DNA from 2 places in the Roseburia sp. AM23-20 genome. Region 1 is predicted to be linked to the other one. Evidence: predicted binding sites of a transcription regulator. Region 1 holds the regulator's gene; the other holds the start of a gene.

Region 1 (5,338 bases):
TACCATCCGGCAGTGCAGTTACGGTATGTTCGTCTTTTAAGACACATACAACGTGATATTCTTTTGCATAATCCGCAGCAGTCTGAAGCAAATGATGCTGGATCTCATTGACTGTTTTTCCGGTAAGCCGGCTCATCTCTCCGGGATGAGGTGTGATCACTGCCGGGATTTTAAAATTTTTCCAGATATCTGCCTCTGGTAAGTCATTCTGCTCTGCTATCAGATTTAACGCATCCGCATCAAAAAGAATTGCTTTCTTTTCCTGTGACGTTCCATATTCTAACACAAAATTTAATATCTGTGCAGCAGTTTTTTCTTTCCCAAGCCCGGGACCTGCCACAATGGCATCTGCCCAATCAAAAGCCTCCTGTAATACAGCCTTCCCCGGAGCAGCATTTTTATCATAAGTAGTAAGAACCGCCTCTGGAACACAGCTCTGTAAAATAATCCTGTTTTCTTCCGGCGTCAGCACACGCACCAGACCGCATCCTGTGGCGTAAGCAGCTTTTGCAGATAAAACTGCCGCCCCTGCCATATTGACACTTCCTGCGATCAGCAAAAGTTTTCCATAGCTTCCTTTATTAGAATGACTTTTTCTCTCCGGGAGCAGCAATAAATCTTTCGTTTCCAATGCCATTACTGACGGTGTCTCTCCCAGCCAGCTTTCTTTCGTGATACCGATATCACATACGATCACTCTGCCGGCATATTCATTTCCCGGCCAGAGAATACTGCCTAATTTCGCAAATGCGAATGTGATCGTGATATCTGCACGAAATGCCATACCAAGGACAGCACCTGTACCTGCAGAAATTCCGGATGCAATATCCACTGCCACTTTTTCTCCCGGAAGTGTATTCATACAACATAATATATCTGCATAAGTACCAGTCACGTCTCTCGACAACCCTACACCAAATAGTGCATCTATGACAGTTGTTGGTCTGATCTGTTCCGGTAAATCCGTATAGACAGGAACACCATATGCATTTAAAATATCCTGCTGGATTCTGTTTTGCTCCGAGCAATGATCTTTATTTCCAGCAAAAACAACTGTAACAGTATGTCCCTCCAGAAATAAAAGGCGGGCGATCGCAAGACCATCTCCACCATTATTTCCGCTGCCGCATACGATAAGAACTTCTGAGAGATCGACTTTTTGCTTATGGAGTTCATTTACAAATGTTATTGCTGCACGCTCCATCAGAAGAAGTCCCGGAACCTTAAAATGTGAAACGGTATTTGCGTCATATTTTTGCATTTCCCTGCTGTTTACAAGATACTTCATGATAATAAGCCCCCTGTTATAAGCAAAAAACGCCGCACAAAGATCTGTGCGGCAGCTAATTGCTTCCTGAATTTATGGCACCCTTTTCAGTTACCGTTTTTTTCTGCTTTTTTGTTTCTGACAATGTTGTAAGATAACTGCATCAAACTGTCGGAAAGATGTACATTCTCTACAACAACATTTTTATCAATGAGCTCCAGGTCTACATGCGCAAAATTCCAGATTGCGCGGATTCCAAGTCCGACTAGTCTGTTTGCAATGGCATCAGCCTTTTCCTTTGGCATAGTAAGCGCCGCAATATCCACCTGATTTTCTGCACAGAAACTCTCTAATTCATCCAGCATGCGGATTTTGATTCCACGCACGGTCACACCGTCCAATGCAGGATTTACATCAAACAGTCCTATGATCACAAAACCAAGTTTTTCAAATTTCACATAGTTTGTAAGTGCCTGTCCAAGATTACCTGCACCCACCACAATAATATTGTGTCTTTCATTTAAACCTAATATCTTACCGATTTCCTCATATAAAAACTTTACATTATAACCATAACCCTGCTGGCCAAAACCACCAAAATTATTCAGATCCTGTCTGATCTGGGATGCAGTCACATTCATTCGTTTACTCAGATCATTGGATGATATACGTTCTACACCGGCATCTAAGAGTTCTCCGAGGTAGCGGTAATAACGCGGCATTCTCCGGATAACTGCCTGTGATATTTCTTTTTCCTGCACAAAAGGTTCCACCTTTCTTACGTTCTCTTGTTTATTATAGTGATTTCCCCTGTGTCTGTCAATGTGTGAAAAATTTAACTATCTTTTTTTCAATAAGATGTTTTCTGTTTTATCAGGAAATATCATCAATCAGTTTCATCTAACTGCATTGACAGCTCTTCCCAGGTTTCATAGCAAGTTTCCAGTCGTTCCCTGCACTCCTGCTGTCTTGCTGCAAGCTCATTTAATTTTGCGGAATTAACTGCGTTTTCCGGCTTTGCACATTCTTCATCGATCATGCTTATTTCACTTTCAAGTGCGGCAATCTCTTCCTCGGCTTTTTTTAAACTGTTTTCAATTTTACGAATCCTTGCCTGCTCTGCTTTTTGTGCCTGCCAGTCGAGCTTATTAACGGCATCATCCTGTTTCTTAGGCTGCACATCTGAAGTTTCTGGCTGTTTCACATACAACTGCGTCATAATATCATGTTTTTCCAGATAATAATCATAGTTTCCGATATAATTTACAATTGTTTCACCTGTCAGCTCCAGGATTCTTGTTGCTGTCTGATTGATAAAATAGCGGTCATGTGAAACAAAAAATACCGTTCCTGTATACTGGTTTAATGCAGATTCCAAAATTTCCTTGGATGTAATGTCCAGATGGTTTGTCGGCTCATCTAAAATAAGAAAATTAGCATCTGAAAGCATCAGTTTTGCCAGGGAGACACGGCCTCTTTCACCACCGCTTAAATCTGAGATCCGCTTAAACACATCATCATTTGTAAATAAAAAGGCTGCCAGTACATTGCGGATCTTTGTGTTATTCAGCTCTGGATAAGCATCTGAGATCTCTTCAAATATGGTTTTATCCATATGTAAAAGCTGATGTTCCTGATCGTAATATCCAATGTGAACATTCGAACCAAGTGTTACCGTACCACCATCTGCCTGTATCAGATTATTGATGATCTTTAAGATGGTCGTTTTCCCGGTTCCGTTATTGCCGATCAGTGCTACCCGCTCCCCACGTTTAATCTCGAATGAGATATCCGAAAACAATGTAACCGGCGGATATGATTTTGCAAGACCTGACACCGTAAGGACATCATTTCCGCTGACCACATTTGGCTCTAACACGATCTTAATGTCTGTATTGTCCTCAACCGGTTTTTCAATACGTTCTATCTTGTCTAACATCTTTTCGCGGCTCTCCGCACGCTTGATGGATTTTTCACGGTTAAACGATTTTAACTTTGTGATAACTTCTTCCTGATGTCTGATCTCACGCTGCTGATTATAATATTGTTTTAACAGATCTTCACGGACTTTTGCTTTCTTCTTCGCAAAATCCGAGTAATTTCCCTGATATACATACGCTTTATGCTGGAAAATCTCTACAACTTTTGTGACAACGCGATCCAGAAAATAACGGTCATGTGCTACGATCACAACAGCCCCTTTGTAAGCCCGCAGAAAATTCTCAAGCCAGCGGATCGACTCCATATCCAGATGGTTTGTCGGCTCATCTAAAAGTAATACATCCGGCTTTGTGACTAAGAGTTTGCCAAGCGAAACCCTGGTTTTCTGTCCTCCGGACAATTCATTCATCTGTTTTGTTAAATCTTCGTCCGAAAAACCAAGTCCTTTTAAAATACCGGTTACTTCACTCCGGTATGCATATCCGCCCTGCAGTTCAAATTCGTGGCTCAGACGATGATAAACCTCCATCAGTTTTTCCAGTTCCCCACCGGTCTGCTGATTCATTTCTGACTCCATATTGCGGAGTTTCTGTTCCATTTCAAGGATGTCAGCTCTTGCATTAAGAACTTCGTCATAAATGGTTCTGTGCCCCGATACATCCTGATACTGTGCCAGATAACCGATTGTTTTATCTTTTGCAAGGATCACTTCACCGGTATCGGACGTTTCTTCGCCCATAATAATTTTAAGCAGCGTAGACTTGCCGGCACCATTGATGCCGACAATCGCTGCTTTTTCGTTTGCTTCAATATGAAAACTTACATCTTTTAAGATCTCATCTGTTCCAAAAGACTTTGAGATACTCTGACATGACAAAATCATTTTAAACTTTCCTCTAATGTTGTTCTGATTGCCTTGATGAAATTTTCGCTGTTTAATACAACCGGATTCGGATTTGTAGTAATCAGCGCAAGGTCTTTTGTCATTTTACCATCTTCAATGGTCTTTATACAAGCCTTTTCAAGTTTTTCTGCAAAATCAGATAATGCCTGGTTAGAATCAAGTTCTCCACGTTTCTTAAGTGCACCTGTCCATGCAAAAATAGTTGCAACAGAGTTTGTGGATGTCTCCTCACCTTTTAAGTGTTTGTAATAATGGCGCTGTACCGTTCCATGTGCAGCTTCATATTCATAATATCCATCCGGGGAAACTAATACAGAAGTCATCATGGCAAGTGAACCAAATGCACTTGAAACCATATCACTCATGACATCTCCATCATAATTTTTACATGCCCAGATATAACCACCCTCAGACTTCATTACACGTGCAACTGCATCATCGATCAATGTATAAAAATAGGTAATACCTGCTTTTTCAAATTTTTCTTTGTACTCTGCATCAAAGATTTCCTGGAAAATGTCTTTAAAGGTATGATCGTATTTTTTTGAAATCGTATCCTTTGTTGCAAACCACAGATCCTGTTTTGTATCCAGTGCATAATTAAAACAGCTTTTTGCGAAACTTTCAATGGAATTGCAAAGGTTATGCTGTCCCTGAACAACGCCTGCTCCGGTAAAGTTGTGGATCAGTTCTCTCGTCTCTGTACCATCTTCCGCTGTATATACCAGCTCACATTTGCCTGCTCCAGGAATCTTCATCTCAGTTGCTTTATATACATCGCCATATGCATGACGCGCGATCGTGATCGGTTTTTTCCAGTTCTTTACACATGGCTCGATCCCTTTTACAACGATCGGTGCACGGAATACCGTTCCATCTAACATGGCGCGGATCGTACCATTCGGGCTTTTCCACATTTCTTTTAAATTATATTCAGTCATGCGGGCTGCATTTGGTGTGATCGTTGCACATTTTACAGCAACACCGTATTTCTTTGTTGCATTGGCAGAGTCAACGGTAACCTGATCATTTGTCTCATTACGATGCTCTAATCCAAGATCATAATACTCTGTTTTTAAATCAATAAACGGCAGAAGTAATTCATCTTTGATCATTTTCCAGAGGATTCTTGTCATCTCATCTCCGTCCATCTCTACCAGTGGTGTTGTCATTTTGATTTTTTCCATTATGTTCTCCTTTTCTATTGAAATAAATTGTCCCATCCG
Region 2 (5,338 bases), on a different contig from region 1:
TCCACCGAATAACTGAACAACTTCAGTTGTAACTGCCATTGCCGTCTCGGCTGCGAATAATTTAGCTTTTGCAGCTTCTACAGAATATACTTTCTGGGTAGCTTTTGCCATTGCTGCTTTGTAAACTAAAAGCTGTGCAGCTTCGATTCTTGCAGCCATATCAGCAAGTTTGAACTGTGTATTCTGCTGCTGTGCGATAGAACGGCCGAACTGTTTTCTCTCTTTTGTATAAGCGATAGCTCTGTCTAATGCACCCTCAGCGATACCAAGTGCCTGAGCAGCGATACCAATACGTCCACCATCAAGTGTATGCATTGCGATCGGGAAACCTTTTCCTTCCGGTCCTAACAGATTCTCTTTCGGGATTCTGCAGTCTTCGAAGATCAGCTCATAAGTAGATGATCCACGGATACCCATCTTCTTCTCTTTTGTTCCGAATGAGAAACCAGGAGCTCCCTTATCTACGATAAATGCAGAGAAGTTTTTCTTCTTTCTGCCTCTCTTGTCCTCTGTGATGCTTGTGATAGCGATTACAATATAAACATCTGCAACTTTACCATTGGTAATGAAGCATTTTGATCCATTTAATACCCACTCGTCACCATCTAAAACAGCTTTTGTCTGTGCACCCTGTGCATCAGTACCAGCACCCGGCTCAGTTAATGCGAATGCACCTAACTTCTCGCCTGTTGCAAGTGGTTTTACATATTTCTGTTTCTGCTCTTCTGTACCATATGTCATGATCGGATCGATGCAGAGAGATGTATGTGCAGATACAACAACACCTGTGGTTGCGCAAACTTTAGATAACTCTTCTACGCACATAACGTATGTAAGAGGATCACAACCCTGTCCACCATATTCTTTCGGAACCGGAATTCCCATGAATCCGTATTTCTGCATTTTCTTAACCGTTTCTGCCGGGAAAGCTTCTGTCTCATCTGTTTCCTGTGCAAGCGGTTTTACTTCTGTTTCAGCAAATTCCTTGAATAAGGAACGCGCCATTTCATGTTTCTTGTCTAAAGTGAAATCCATGATCTAATTTTCCTCCATAAATATTTATTTTACTGAGCATCGACCGGAGTCTTTGTACGATCAGCATTGTATACATAGAATCCCTTGCCGCTCTTTGCTCCAAGGTTACCACCACGAACCATCTTACGGATCAGTGGGCATGCACGATATTTGCTGTCGCCTGTCTCTTTGTAAAGTACATCCATGATAGCAAGGCAGATATCAAGACCGATGAAATCACCTAACTCTAACGGTCCCATTGGGTGGTTAGCACCAAGTTTCATAGCTGCATCGATACCAGCGATATCGGAAACACCTTCCATTTTGATGAATGCAGCTTCATTGATCATTGGGATTAAGATACGGTTTACAACGAAACCAGCAGCCTCATTAACCTGTACCGGAGTTTTTCCGATCTCTTCAGAGATTTTCTTAATAGCGGAAACAGTTTCATCCGGAGTATTCACACCAGCGATAACCTCGATCAGTTTCATACGGTCTGCCGGGTTGAAGAAATGCATACCAACCATTGGACGGTTTAATCCGTTTCCGATCTCTGTGATGGAAAGACTGGATGTGTTAGAAGCGAAGATACAATCTGGTTTTGCGATCTCGTCTAATTCTTTGAAAGTAGTTTTCTTTACTTCCATGTTCTCGAAAGCTGCCTCTACGATCAGATCACAGTCTTTGCAAAGGTCTTCTTTTAAACCTGGAGTGATTTTTGCAAGGATGCCATCAACAGCTTCCTGTGTCATTTTTCCTTTTTCTACTAATCTTGCATAACCTTTTTTGATTTTCTCTTTTCCGCCTTCAGCCCACTCCTGCTTGATATCGCAAAGTGCTACTTCATATCCTTCTACCTGAGCAAATGCTTTTGCAATGCCCTGTCCCATAGTTCCTGCACCAATAACGCCAACCTTCATTTCGGTTACCTCCTGAAAATAATTATGTTAACTGTATGTTTGAAAAATGCAATCCCCGGGAAGTCATTCCCCGGGAATTACTATAAAAAACTATTATCTCTCAACGATTGTAGAGCATCCCATACCACCGCCGATGCAAAGTGTAGCAAGACCTCTCTTAGCGTCTCTCTTCTGCATCTCATGCAGTAATGTAACAAGGATACGGCATCCGGAAGCACCTACCGGGTGTCCTAATGCGATTGCACCACCGTTTACGTTTACTTTTGACATATCGAATTTCAGATCTCTTGCTACTGCGATAGACTGAGCTGCGAATGCTTCGTTTGCTTCGATCAAGTCCATATCATCAATGGATAAACCTGTTTTAGCTAATACTTTTCTTGTAGAAGCAACAGGACCAACACCCATGATCTCTGGCTCAACTCCGCCAAGAGCACCTGCTACCCATGTAGCCATTGGTGTAACACCAAGTTCTTTTGCTTTCTCTTCGCTCATAACAACGATTGCTGCTGCACCATCGTTGATACCGGAAGCGTTACCTGCTGTAACAAGTCCGCCCTCTTTACCAGAGCAGCATTTTAATTTTGCTAAAGACTCAGCAGTTGTACCGGCACGTGGTCCCTCATCTTTCACGAAATCAACGATCTCTTTTTTCACTTTAACAGGAACCGGAACGATCTCATCATCAAATTTGCCTTCAGCGATTGCTTTTTCACATTTCTGCTGGCTGTTTGCTGAGAACTCGTCAAGTTCTTCTCTTGTAATGCCATATTTATCACATACGTTCTCTGCAGTGATCATCATATGATAGTGGTTGAATGCATCTGTTAATGCATCATTTACCATTGTATCGATGATCGTTGCATTGTTCATACGATATCCAAAACGAGCTTTTGTCATAGCATATGGTGCCATAGACATGTTTTCCATACCACCTGCAACAACGATATCAGCCTCACCTGCCATGATCATGGTAGCTGCATCATTGACACATTTTAAACCAGAACCACAAACAACGTTGATCGTGATTGCCGGAACTTCGATTGGCAGTCCTGCTTTGATTGCTGCCTGACGTGCAACGTTCTGACCCTGAGCTGCCTGGATTACACAACCCATTTTTACCTCGTCAACCATCTCCGGTTTAACGTTTGCTCTTCTTAAAGCCTCTTTGATAACGATTGCACCTAAGTCTGCTGCTGGAGTATTGCTTAATGCTCCACCCATTTTACCGATTGCGGTACGGCAAGCACCTGCTAAAACTACTTTCTTTGCCATTTTGAATTCTCCTTTCAATTTAACACAAAGCTCTGCATTTGCAGAGAATTTGTTTCTTTCTCTTTCATTTTGCCGAAAAATGCTGTTAATTTTTTAACAATCTTTTTTAAAAAAATAAATTCAAACTTTTGGTTGAAATTTATCTTTTTTTCTTTTCAATTTAAAAAGCTCATTACTATGTAAATCAGCTATTTTTCTGCATTTCTTGTACTTTCTTATGCTAACATATTTCACAATTAATTGCAATAGCTTTCTTTATTTTTCATCTTTGTAAACAATTTTCCACATCCTTTTTGCTCCATTTTGCAGGGTTTTTTGTTAAATTTTTATCATTTTATCATTTTGTTTAATAAAACACATGATTACCTATAACTGTTCCTTCTATTATGCCGTTATTCACACGAAAATACAGACAATTTGTTGTGCTCGTTCCACCCAGCACCGCCTGTGCTGCACTCATACAATCGGAAGCAACTCCCTGCTCCAGACGGTATGCAAGACGACCGCTGGCAACCGGAGAGAACTGCCCTCCCTGATAAATCACACCGGAAACTGTATTCGGAAAATAGGAACTTCTGACACGGTTCATGATCACGCTGCCCACCGCAAGTTTTCCATCATATGGCTCGCCCCATGCCTCACACTGGATGATGGCAGCTAACAGATACGCATCGCTCTGTGCCGGTGCGTATGTCACATTCGACCTGTTTTCCTGTTCCTGCTTTTTGATGGCTGCAAGGCGCGCAGCATCCTCTTTTGCCTTCTGTATCTCAAGCTGCTTTTCGTATTCGATCATTTTCTTGATCTTTGCATCGATCGACTCCACATCGGACTGTGCATCTTCAATTTTCTCGCTGGATTCCTGTATCTTCTTCTGCGTATCCTCGATCAGGCTGTTGACTTTTTCCTGCTCTTTCTGTTTTTCCTGCTGTAATACAGTCAGTTCTTCCTTCTGCTTCTCGAGTTCCTTTTTCTGTTCTTTGATCTGCTCCGTGAGCTCCTGATATGCCGTAAGCATATTTCTGTCGTACTGATTGATTGCACTTGTATATTCCGCCTGATTTAAAAATTCTGCGATGGAGGACGCATGAATAAGCATGTCCCATACAGACTGATTGCCATTTTCATAAATATACTGAATGCGCACTTTCATATCTTCATACTGCTCTGCTGATCGTTCCTCGGAACGTTTCAGATCTTCCGCCGCCGTATTGATCTCGTCCTCTTTCTGTGCTGCCTGCTGCTCTAACTGGTTCATATCGGAAGTGATCGTATTTAACTGTCCATTCAGTCCGCTAAGGTCGCTCTCCAACCCCTGTTTTTCATTGGTCAGGCTGTCCACCTGATCTTTCGCATCTTCTTTCTGTTTCTTAAGGTCTGTGATCTGGTCTTTTGCCTTATCAATATCTTTCTGTGTCGTTCCTGCATGGACAGTTGCCGTAACAAGCATGCAGCCGGTCAGTATTCCTCCCAGGATTCTTCTCAAAAAATTGTGTCTCATGCTGTTCCTTTCGGCTGAACAGTAACCTTTCGGCTGCTGTTGTATTTTTCGTTCATTGTATTTCTTCTATTAATATGGTATTATAGCATGTAAAGCACAATATGAATATTAATTTTTTCACATACCATTATTGGGGGAATATTCAGGCATCTGGTGTCTGGATATGGTATAAAAAAGCCTGATAATCATCACAGGGGGAGGATTTACCTATGCAATTTGTAAAAACAGCAGATTTAAAACCCGGCATGAGACTTGCAAAACCAATCTACAATAAGATGGGTGTTCTTCTTTATGAAAGAGACACACTTTTAACCATGCAGGGTATTAACAGTATCGAAAACTTTGGTCTGATCGGTATTTTTATTCTTGAGCCGGCAGAGCCGGTACCGCCTCTTTCCAGAGAGGATCTTGAATTCGAACAGTTCCAGACGATATATGTTTTTAAACTAAAAGAAAATATGGATCGTCTGCAGGCCAATCAGGCACCTGTTTCGCTGAGCGATCTCGTCCGGGACATCCAGACACATTACGGCAGTCTTGATCACAAATTAAATTTTGCACAAAACCTGCGAAGTTCTGCAGATTTTGTTTACAAACATTCCATCAGTGTCGGCATTCTCTGTGC

Evidence for each region. Region 1 encodes Rex, which represses fermentation and respiration genes when NADH is low (regulators of the CRP and FNR family bind a similar motif). Its sites were predicted from a motif close to ATTGTTAANTANTTAACAAT; they were not measured.
Region 2: DW650_RS10195 (acetyl-CoA C-acetyltransferase) is a predicted target of Rex. The motif match lies at 3,294-3,313, and genes of this name have one in related genera.

Annotation. Positions count from the first base shown of each region.
Region 1 is NZ_QRHS01000001.1:266,533-271,870, forward strand. It holds gene DW650_RS01230 (NAD(P)H-hydrate dehydratase) at 1-1,288, opposite strand, end outside; gene DW650_RS01235 (redox-sensing transcriptional repressor Rex) at 1,375-2,028, opposite strand; gene abc-f (ribosomal protection-like ABC-F family protein) at 2,154-4,091, opposite strand; gene DW650_RS01245 (NADP-dependent isocitrate dehydrogenase) at 4,088-5,299, opposite strand; gene DW650_RS01250 (GntR family transcriptional regulator) at 5,314-5,338, opposite strand, start outside.
Region 2 is NZ_QRHS01000011.1:68,446-73,783, reverse strand. It holds gene DW650_RS10205 (acyl-CoA dehydrogenase) at 1-1,035, opposite strand, end outside; gene DW650_RS10200 (3-hydroxyacyl-CoA dehydrogenase family protein) at 1,065-1,937, opposite strand; gene DW650_RS10195 (acetyl-CoA C-acetyltransferase) at 2,031-3,212, opposite strand; gene DW650_RS10185 (cell wall hydrolase) at 3,559-4,698, opposite strand; gene DW650_RS10180 (HD-GYP domain-containing protein) at 4,923-5,338, shown strand, end outside.